One region of the Brenneria populi genome, then DNA from elsewhere that is predicted to be linked to it. Evidence: predicted binding sites of a transcription regulator. Region 1 holds the regulator's gene; the other holds the start of a gene.
The links. The regulator sigma-54, encoded in region 1, starts transcription at its own class of promoters, with help from an activator protein. The targets are predictions, from matches to a motif close to GTTGGCACANNTTTCGCTNT.

Region 1 (5,020 bases):
ACGCCCTGAACCTGATGCAATCCCGCCATATTACTTCGCTGTTGGTCGCGGAGGAGAGCCGGCTGCTCGGCATCGTTCATATGCACGATATGCTGCGCGCCGGCGTAGTGTGATAAAGGGTGTGATTAATCCCATACTGTAGAAAAAGAACCAAGGATAAAGCTGAATGAGTAAAAGCGGCGCGCAAACCGATACCTGTTACGGCCCCGTCGATCGCCAGGTGCTGGAGAAGGCGCGCGAAGTGCGTCTGTTGATTTGCGACGTGGACGGCGTGCTGTCTGACGGCCTGATTTACATGGGCAACCAGGGCGAAGAGCTAAAAGCGTTTAACGTCCGGGACGGCTACGGCATCCGCTGTTTGCTGACCGCCGGGATCGAAGTCGGCGTCATTACCGGGCGCTCGGCCAAGCTGCTGGCCGATCGTTGCGAAACGTTGGGAATTACGCATCTTTATCAGGGACAGGCGGACAAGATTTTGGCCTTCGACGATCTGTTGGATAAACTGGCGCTGCCAGCCGAGCAGGTTGCCTATATCGGCGATGACCTGATCGACTGGCCGGTGATGTCCCGGGTCGGGCTCAGCGTTGCCGTTGCCGACGCGCACCCGATGCTGCTGCCGCGCGCCGATTATGTCACGCGCATCGCCGGCGGACGCGGCGCCGTACGCGAGCTTTGCGATTTAATCCTGTTCGCGCAAGATAAGCTGGATCAGGCCAAAGGGTTGTCGATATGAGTAGAACGAAGCGTTGGCTGACGGCCTTGCTGGCACTGCTGGTTCTGGTTTTGATCGGTTGGAATCTGACCGATGGCGATACGGAGGCGCCGCCGGATACCCCGGATAACGCGGCGCCGGTTTATACCAGCGAGAAAACCACCACGCTGGTTTACAGCCCGACAGGCAGGCTCAGCTACCGGCTGATTGCCGATAAAGTGGAATACTTCGACGACGATCAGCTCAGCTGGTTCACAACCCCGGTCGCGACGCTGTTTAACGAACAGGGGACGGCCACCTGGTCGGTGCGCGCCGATCGCGCCAAGTTGACCAAAGAAAAAATGCTCTATCTGTATGGCCGCGTCGAGGTCAACAGCCTGACGAATGATTCACAATTGGAGCGGATTAAAACCGACAACGCCCAGGTCAATCTGGCGACTCAGGATGTCTCTTCCGACGATGAGGTCACCCTATATGGCGCGAGTTTCACCTCTAACGGAATGAAAATGCGTGGTAATCTGCGTGAGAAGAGAGCCGAGTTGATCGAAAAGGTAAAAACCTCTTATGAAATTCAAAACAATAAATAGCCCGATGCGCAACGCCCTGTTCGCCGGTTCGCTGTTGGCCGTCAGCGTTTCCGCCGCGGCCGTGACCGGGGACAGCAATCAGCCGATTCACATTGATTCAGCGCAGCAATCCCTGGATATGCAGGGCAACACCGTGACCTTCACCGGCAACGTGGTGGTCAAACAGGGAACGATTGAGGTCAAAGCCGATAAAGTGGTGGTGACCCGTCCACAGGGTGAGCAGGGGCGCGAAGTGGTGGAGGGCTACGGCAACCCGGTCACGTTTTACCAAATGCAGGACAACGGCAAGCCGGTAAAAGGCCACGCCCGGAAGATTCGCTACGAGCTGGCCAATGATTTTCTGGTGCTGACCGGCGACGCCTATCTGGAACAGATGGACAGCAACGTTAAAGGCGATCGCATCACCTATCTGGTGAAACAGCAGCAGATGGAAGCGTTCAGCGATAAAGGCAAACGCGTTACCACGGTATTGGTTCCTTCCCAGCTTCAGCAAAAGGGAAACAAGGAACCGACCTCCAGCTCTCAACAACAGAAACCGCGAGTTACCGAATAACCTATGGCAACATTAATCGCAGAAAATCTGGCGAAGGCGTATAAAGGCCGTAAGGTCGTGGAAGATGTCAGCCTGACCGTTAACTCCGGTGAGATTGTCGGCCTGTTGGGTCCGAACGGCGCCGGGAAGACCACGACCTTTTATATGGTGGTGGGGATCGTGGCGCGCGACGAAGGGCGGATCGTGATCGACGATGAGGAGATCAGCCTGCTGCCGCTTCACGAACGCGCGCTGCGCGGGATCGGCTACCTGCCGCAGGAAGCCTCGATCTTCCGCCGCTTAAGCGTGTATAACAATCTGATGGCGGTGTTGCAGATCCGTAAAGATCTGACCGCTGAGCAGCAGGAAGATCGCGCCAACGAACTGATGGAAGAATTCCATATTATTCATTTGCGCGATAGTCTGGGACAATCGCTTTCCGGCGGAGAACGACGCCGGGTGGAGATTGCCCGCGCGCTGGCGGCGAATCCGAAATTTATCCTGCTGGATGAGCCTTTCGCCGGCGTCGATCCTATTTCGGTGATTGATATAAAAAAAATAATTGAACACCTGCGCGACAGCGGACTGGGCGTATTGATCACCGATCATAACGTGCGCGAAACGCTGGACGTCTGCGAGCGCGCCTATATCGTCAGTCAGGGGCATTTAATCGCCCACGGTTCGCCGGCGGAAATACTGGCCGACGAACAGGTGAAACGCGTCTATCTAGGCGAAGGCTTCAGACTTTGATAGGGTAGGTTCTTAACTGCATGTTCTATAACCAAAATAATTCGAGTTGCCGAACAAAAACGCCAAAGCGTTTTTGAACAGCGCTTGCGGCGGCCCCAACGGGGCGAGTAACCAAGCCAACGCACAGGCAATTTGAAGTATGACGGGGATATAAAGGAATTTAGCGCAACTTATGAAGCAAGGTTTGCAACTCAGGCTTAGCCAGCAACTGGCCATGACTCCACAGCTACAGCAGGCGATCCGCCTACTGCAGCTGTCCACGCTTGAACTGCAACAAGAGATTCAACTGGCGCTGGAAAGCAATCCGTTACTTGAGCAGACGGACAATCACGAAGAAGTAGAGTCATTTGAGGCCACGGACAGCGATTCGCTGGATACCGGCGAAGCCCTTGAAAATAAAGATATGCCGGAAGAGCTGCCGCTTGACGCCACCTGGGATGAGATCTATTCCGCAGGCACGCCGTCCGGCACCGGCACCGATTACCGCGATGAAGAATTGCCGGTCTACCAGGGGGAAACCACCCAGACGCTTCAGGACTACCTGATGTGGCAGGTCGAGCTGACGCCTTTTTCCGATACGGACGCCGCGATAGCGATAGCCATCGTCGATGCCGTGGACAACACCGGTTACCTCACCGTGCCGCTGGCGGACATTCTTGACAGCATCGGCGATGAAAACGTCACGCTGGATGAAGTCGAAGCCGTGTTAAAACGGGTTCAGCGTTTCGACCCCGTCGGCGTGGCGGCGCGCGATCTGCGTGATTGCCTGCTGGTGCAGCTTTCCCAATTCGCCGACGACACCCCGCGTCTTGCCGAAGCCCGGCTGATCGTCAGCGAGCACCTCGACCTGCTGGCGAATCACGATTTCCGCAGCCTGATCCGCGCCACCCGGCTGAAGGAGGAGGTATTGAAAGAGGCGCTGGCGCTGATTCAGTCCCTCGATCCGCGCCCCGGCCAGTCCATCAATACGGGCGAGTCGGAATATGTGATCCCGGACGTTCTGGTGCGCAAAATTCACGGCCGCTGGGTGGTCGAACTGAACACCGACAGCGTTCCCCGGCTGCAGATTAATCAGCAGTACGCCGCGCTGGGCAACAGCGTGCGCAGCGACAGCGACGGCCAGTTCATCCGTAGCCATCTGCAGGAAGCGCGCTGGTTGATAAAAAGCCTGGAAAGCCGTAACGATACGCTGCTCAAGGTTACCCGCTGCATCGTCGAACAGCAGCAGGCGTTCTTCGATCAGGGCGAAGAGTTTATGAAGCCGATGGTGCTGGCTGATATCGCCCAGGCCGTAGACATGCACGAATCCACCATTTCCCGCGTCACCACGCAGAAGTTTCTGCACAGCCCGCGCGGCATTTTTGAATTAAAATACTTCTTCTCCAGCCATGTGAATACCGACAATGGGGGGGAAGCCTCCTCAACGGCGATCCGGGCGCTGGTCAAGAAGTTAATCGCCGCGGAAAACCCCGCCAAACCGTTAAGCGACAGCAAGCTTACCTCGCTGCTCTCCGAGCAGGGCATTATCGTGGCGCGGCGTACCGTGGCGAAGTATCGAGAGTCTTTATCTATCCCTCCATCAAATCAGCGTAAACAACTGCTTTGATCTCAACTAGAAGGAAGACACTATGCAGCTCAACATTACCGGACACCATATCGAAATTACCGAGCCTCTGCGCGATTTCGTGAATACCAAGTTTGCTAAGTTGGAGCAATTTTTTGACCGCATTAACCAGGTCAACGTGGTGCTGAAAGTGGAGAAAGTGCAGAAAATCGCCGACGCCACGCTCCACGTTAACGGCGGGGAGCTGCATGCCACATCGGAAGCGGAAGATATGTACGCCGCCATCGATTTACTGATTGATAAGCTGGCCCGGCAGCTAAACAAGCATAAAGACAAGCTCAAACAGCACTGATTTTCCTCTCCGCACGTTTAAGCGGAGAACAGCCGGGCCCATAAACCGATGGGTCCGGTTCAACTGAAGCGAACGTGTCGTCAAGTGAATATAAAATGAACAACGAGCCCATTTTGCAACTCAGCACCGTGTTACGCCCCGAATGCACCCGCAGCGCCGTTCATTGCCAGAGCAAGAAACGGGCGTTGGAAATCATCAGCGAGCTGGCCGCCAAACAGCTTAATCTGCCTTCGCAGATTATCTTTGACGCCCTGCTCACCCGTGAACGCATGGGCAGCACCGGCATCGGAAACGGCATCGCCATCCCTCACGGTAAGCTGGAAGGAGAGGATGTACTGGGAGCAATCGGGGTATTTATCCAACTGGAGCAACCCGTCGCGTTCGACGCCGTAGATAACCAGGGCGTTGATTTACTTTTTGCCTTGCTGGTTCCGGCGGAACAATGTAAAACCCATTTACATACGCTATCGCTGGTAGCCAAACGTCTGGCCGATAAAACCGTTTGCCGCCGTCTGCGCGCCGC
Region 2 (5,020 bases), on a different contig from region 1:
GAAATGGACGGATTTCAACAACGCGTTTTTCAGATTGTGGCCGCAATCCCCTACGGGAAAATAGCGACCTATGGAGACGTAGCGCTAATGGCCGGCTCCCCTCGCGCCGCGAGGCAAGTTGGCGGCGTCCTGAAACGTTTACCCAAAGGCAGCAAGCTCCCTTGGCATCGGGTCATCAACCGAAAAGGTGAAATATCCCTTATCGGCGGCGACCATCAGCGTCAAAAGTCAGCGTTGCAGGCCGAGGGGGTTATCTTTAACCGACATGGAAAGATCGATCTCGCGACCTTTCGCTGGCGGTACGTGCCATGACATCATGGCACGCGCTACGTATACCGCTACTGAAAGGGTTGTACCGGTTGCGATGACGGCAGCATTTTTGACGGCGCAGGCGCCGAAGCTTCTGTTCTATGCACCGGTAACGGCACGGACTCAACGGGAACCAGAACCAGATCGGCATGATTCACGCCATTGACCACCGCGGGTAAAACATTTTCCGTCACCATGACCACTCTGTTGTTTATCGCAATTGCCGCGCTGAGTAAGATGCGGGCATGAGGCTGAATATCAGCCGGGTTATACGGCAACGTAAACGCGAAGGGCGCCTGCTTCCCTTCGGTGCGGGTCACACGCTGGCCGATGACTTTTGAAGGCGCGTCTGACAATGACGCGTCGGATAACGTGACCGTCAATACCGCATCGGCCGGTAAGGCAATGCGCTGACGAATATTCACCGTTCCGCTGACGGCAGGCAATGCCAGCACGGGGCGTTGCCCCGAGGCGGCGGCTACCGGCGTCCCGGTCTCAGGAGAAACGCCCTGATTCCCCTTCTCCACGCAGGCGGTCAGAGCCATCGATAACGTTACATAGCCTAAAGTATGCCAAAATTTCATTTCGGTCAGTCTCCTTTGTTATTGCCAGACTGCCGGCATCAGAAAAACCGGCGTTCGCTTATCCCGATACATTTCGAAGTGCGGAAAGCCCAGATGCCAGCAACTTGAAAAATGAAAGGGTATAAATAGTATGGGTCACGAATAGAATAGTTGGTGGTGCAAGATTCTGATATTTTCCTGATATACCCTAAAATAATTCGAGCTGCGGAATAAAAACGCCGAACGCGTTTTCCCACAGCGCTTGGTGAGCCCCATGGATGGGCGGGCAATCCAAACAACGCCCATGCGACTTAAATCATGGCGGGAATAAAATGGCTAAACCTACTGACGTCACCCCGCTAGCCCTTAAGTTAAACCACGCTTAACCCATGAGGCCGATACCATGAGCCAGGCACTGCAAGACCTTCTCGCTCTCCTCAATCTGGAAAAAATTGAGGAAGGGTTATTCCGGGGACAAAGTGATGATTTAGGGCTGCGCCAGGTATTTGGCGGGCAGGTGGTAAGCCAGGCCATGTCGGCGGCCAAACAGACGGTGCCGGAAGATCGCCGCATCCACTCATTTCACAGCTACTTTCTATTACCCGGAGATAGCCGGAAAGCCATTATTTACGATGTGGAAAATCTGCGCGACGGCAATAGCTTTAGCGCCCGTCGCGTCAAGGCCGTTCAGAACGGCAAACCGATATTTTATATGACGGCATCGTTTCAAAACCAGGAAGCGGGGTTTGAACATCAAAATGTGATGCCCGTCGTCACGCCGCCTGAAGCGCTCAGGTCAGAGCAGGACATTGCGCAGAGCATGGCGCATGCATTGCCGCCGCAATTCCGTGACAAATTTACCCGCCCTCGCCCCATTGAGTTTCGTCCCGTCAGGTTTTATAACCCGCTTAAAGGGGAAGTGGCGGAACCGCTACGCCACGTCTGGTGTCGCGCCAACGGCCCATTACCCGACGATGAACGACTCCATCAATATCTGCTTGGCTACACCTCCGACTGCCATTTTTTGTTAACGGCACTACAACCGCACGGCGTTGGTTTTCTGGACCCCGGAATGCAAGTCGCCACCATCGATCACTCGATGTGGTTTCATCGGCCTTTCCGACTGGATGATTGGCTGCTGTACGCCGTAGAGAGCACCTCCGCGTCAGGCGCCAGAGGCTTTGTCCGCGGACAATTCTATACCCGGGAGGGCGTGCTGGTCGCATCCAGCGTGCAGGAGGGAGTAATACGTCGCTATTCCGATTAATGTCGCCGAGAGCCAGGTTCAGCGCCGCCAGCGGCGGCCATAATAAAAAACAGGGCGCGGAGTTAACCGGCGCCCTGTTTATCAACGAAGATTCAGATTAGCGCTTACTGGTTGTAAGCATTCTCGCCATGGCTGTTGACGTCCAGACCTTCGCGTTCTTGCTCTTCCGGCACACGCAGGCCGACGACCATATCGGCAATTTTGAACGCGATGAAAGAGACCACGCCAGTCCATACGAAGCAGACGATTACGCTGAACAGCTGTACCCAAACCTGATGGGCCATCGTTACGCCTTCCGCATAACCTACGCCGCCCAGAGACGCGGAGGTGAATACGCCGGTCAGGATACAACCGACGATGCCGCAAACGCCATGAACGCCGAACACGTCGCACGGGTCATCAACACGTAGCCATCTTTTCAGTACGGTCACGCCCCACAGTCCGGCGATACCGGCAGCGATGCCGATGATCAGGCCGCCGCCGACGCCGACGAAACCCGCCGCAGGCGTAATCGCCACCAAACCGGCGATACAACCCGAACATGCGCCCAGCAAAGAAGGCTTGCCGCGCACCATCCACTCGCCGACGACCCAGGCCAGGATAGCGGCGGCGGTAGCGACAACCGTATTCAGGAAGGCCAGACCGGCGATTTCGTTCGCCGCCCCGGCGGAACCGGCGTTAAAACCGAACCAGCCGATGTAGAGAACCGCCGTACCGATAAAGACCATCGGCAGATTGTGCGGTTTAAGCGCCTCTTTACCGAAACCGGCGCGTTTGCCCAGCAGATAAGCGCCGACCAGGCCCGCTACCGCGGCGTTAATATGCACCACCGTACCGCCGGCGAAGTCCAGAGCGCCGTCAGCGGCCAGATAACCGCCGCCCCAGACCATGTGGGTCATCGGCAGGTAAGAGAAAGTCAGCCACAGCGCGACAAAAATCAGTACCGCGGAGAAGCGGACGCGTTCGGCAATGGCGCCGACGATCAGGCCCACGGTGATACAGGCGAAAGATGCCTGATATGCAACGTGGATATACTGATAAAACGTGCCGGTGATTGAATCGATGGCAATCCCTTTCAGCATAAAGCTGGAGAAACCGCCGAAGAAGGCGTTGCCTTCGCTAAAGGCCAGGCTATAGCCGTAGATAACCCATAAGACGCACACCAGCGCGAAAGAGACTATCACCTGCGACAGCATGGAAAGTACGTTCTTAGAACGAATCAAACCGCCATAAAACAGCGCGATCCCGGGTATAGTCATAAAGAGTACCAACGCGGTACAAATCATAATAAAAGCGTTATCTGCTTTATCGATCGTCGGCGCCGCAGCCATAGCCCAAGACGGGAGCAATGCGGCCACACCAAGACCCAATGAGGAGACAAGTTTTTTCATTTTCATCCATCCCTATTTGCCAATCTAAGTCAGGCGTTAAAGTGCGGCTTCGTCGGTTTCGCCAGTACGAATACGAATAACCCTTTGTAATTCAGCGACAAAAATTTTGCCGTCACCAATTTTTCCGGTATAGGCCGCTTTACTGATTACATCAATGACTTCATCCAGTTGATCATCCGCTATCGCGATGTCAATTTTCACTTTAGGTAAAAAGTTAACGCTATATTCCGCGCCGCGATACAGTTCAGCATGCCCTTTCTGACGTCCGAACCCTTTAACTTCAGTGACCGTCAGTCCCTGAATGCCGACGGAAGATAACGCTTCACGCACATCTTCCAGCTTGAATGGTTTTATTACCACAGTAACCAGTTTCATTGATCATCCCCCTAACCGTTAAGTCCAGACTTACGCCTGCCGCTATCTCGGATTTCCATCATTTCGAATTATCTTCACGCAATGAATAAGCAAAGGATGTGCCATAAATGATTTATCTGACGGATATCAGTCAGGAGAACGCGGTTAAGGTCCGTTAACGGCGGACAATCCGCCATCGGGGAAAGGAAAGCTAAAAAAGCGGGGCAGCGAGCGCACCACACTGGTGCGCGTCGGGTAAATTTGGTGCATGAGAGCTAAAAACAGAATGAATATGCTTAGTGATGGTGCGAAGCAACCCATCGTCATCCGCTGTCGACGCGTCCGTTACGACACGGTGGCCGACTCAGGCGTTTCCGCCGCCGCCAGCTCTTCCCCCGCCAGCTGCAACTGGTACATCTGATAATAACGCCCCTGGCGACGCAGCAGCTGCCCGTGGGTGCCCTGCTCAACGGCCTGTCCATGATGAAGCACCATAATTGTGTCGGCCTCGACAATTGTCGACAGGCGATGGGCAATAACGATTAACGTCGTTCGATCCCGAATAATATTCAGCGCCTTTTGCACCGCCTGTTCGGTGCCGGAGTCAATGTTCGCCGTCGCTTCATCCAGTATCAGAATCTTTGGCGTTTGCACCAATACCCGGGCAATCGCCAACAGCTGTTTCTGCCCTGTCGATAGATTGTTCCCCTGCTCTCCTATCGGGGTATGCAACCCATCGGGAAACGCGCGCACCAGCGCAGAGAGCTGAACAATATCAAGCACGCGCCACACCTCGTCCTCGCTGATATCGCGCCCCAGCGTGACGTTGGTATACATCGATTCGGCCAATACCACGGGGTCCTGCTGCACCATGGCTACATTCTGGCGCAACGCCCGGTGCGACAGCGTTTGCAGCGGGCGGCCGTCCAACCGGATCTCACCCGCGTCAGGACGGTAATATCCCATCAACAGGTTAGCCAAGGTACTCTTGCCGCTGCCGGTATGACCGACCAGCGCCACAAAACCCCGCTCCGGCACGGCCAGCGAGATATGCTGCAGAACCTTTTTTCCCGAACCATAAGAGAAAGAGACATCGTCAATCTCGACACGTCCGTGAGCGAGCGCTCGCTCATCGG

Region 2: the regulator sigma-54 is predicted to act here: its motif matches at 3,992-4,011, upstream of glnK (P-II family nitrogen regulator).

Annotation. Positions count from the first base shown of each region.
Region 1 is NZ_JAYWTM010000006.1:39,859-44,878, reverse strand. Features, by position in the region: gene kdsD (arabinose-5-phosphate isomerase KdsD) at 1-113, shown strand, start outside; gene kdsC (3-deoxy-manno-octulosonate-8-phosphatase KdsC) at 167-733, shown strand; gene lptC (LPS export ABC transporter periplasmic protein LptC) at 730-1,299, shown strand; gene lptA (lipopolysaccharide ABC transporter substrate-binding protein LptA) at 1,277-1,852, shown strand; gene lptB (LPS export ABC transporter ATP-binding protein) at 1,856-2,581, shown strand; gene rpoN (RNA polymerase factor sigma-54) at 2,754-4,187, shown strand; gene hpf (ribosome hibernation promoting factor) at 4,210-4,497, shown strand; gene ptsN (PTS IIA-like nitrogen regulatory protein PtsN) at 4,593-5,020, shown strand, end outside.
Region 2 is NZ_JAYWTM010000004.1:440,616-445,635, forward strand. Features, by position in the region: gene VSX58_RS06830 (MGMT family protein) at 1-312, shown strand, start outside; gene VSX58_RS06835 (YbaY family lipoprotein) at 339-893, opposite strand; gene tesB (acyl-CoA thioesterase II) at 1,276-2,139, shown strand; gene amtB (ammonium transporter AmtB) at 2,244-3,530, opposite strand; gene glnK (P-II family nitrogen regulator) at 3,567-3,905, opposite strand; gene VSX58_RS06855 (SmdB family multidrug efflux ABC transporter permease/ATP-binding protein) at 4,230-5,020, opposite strand, start outside.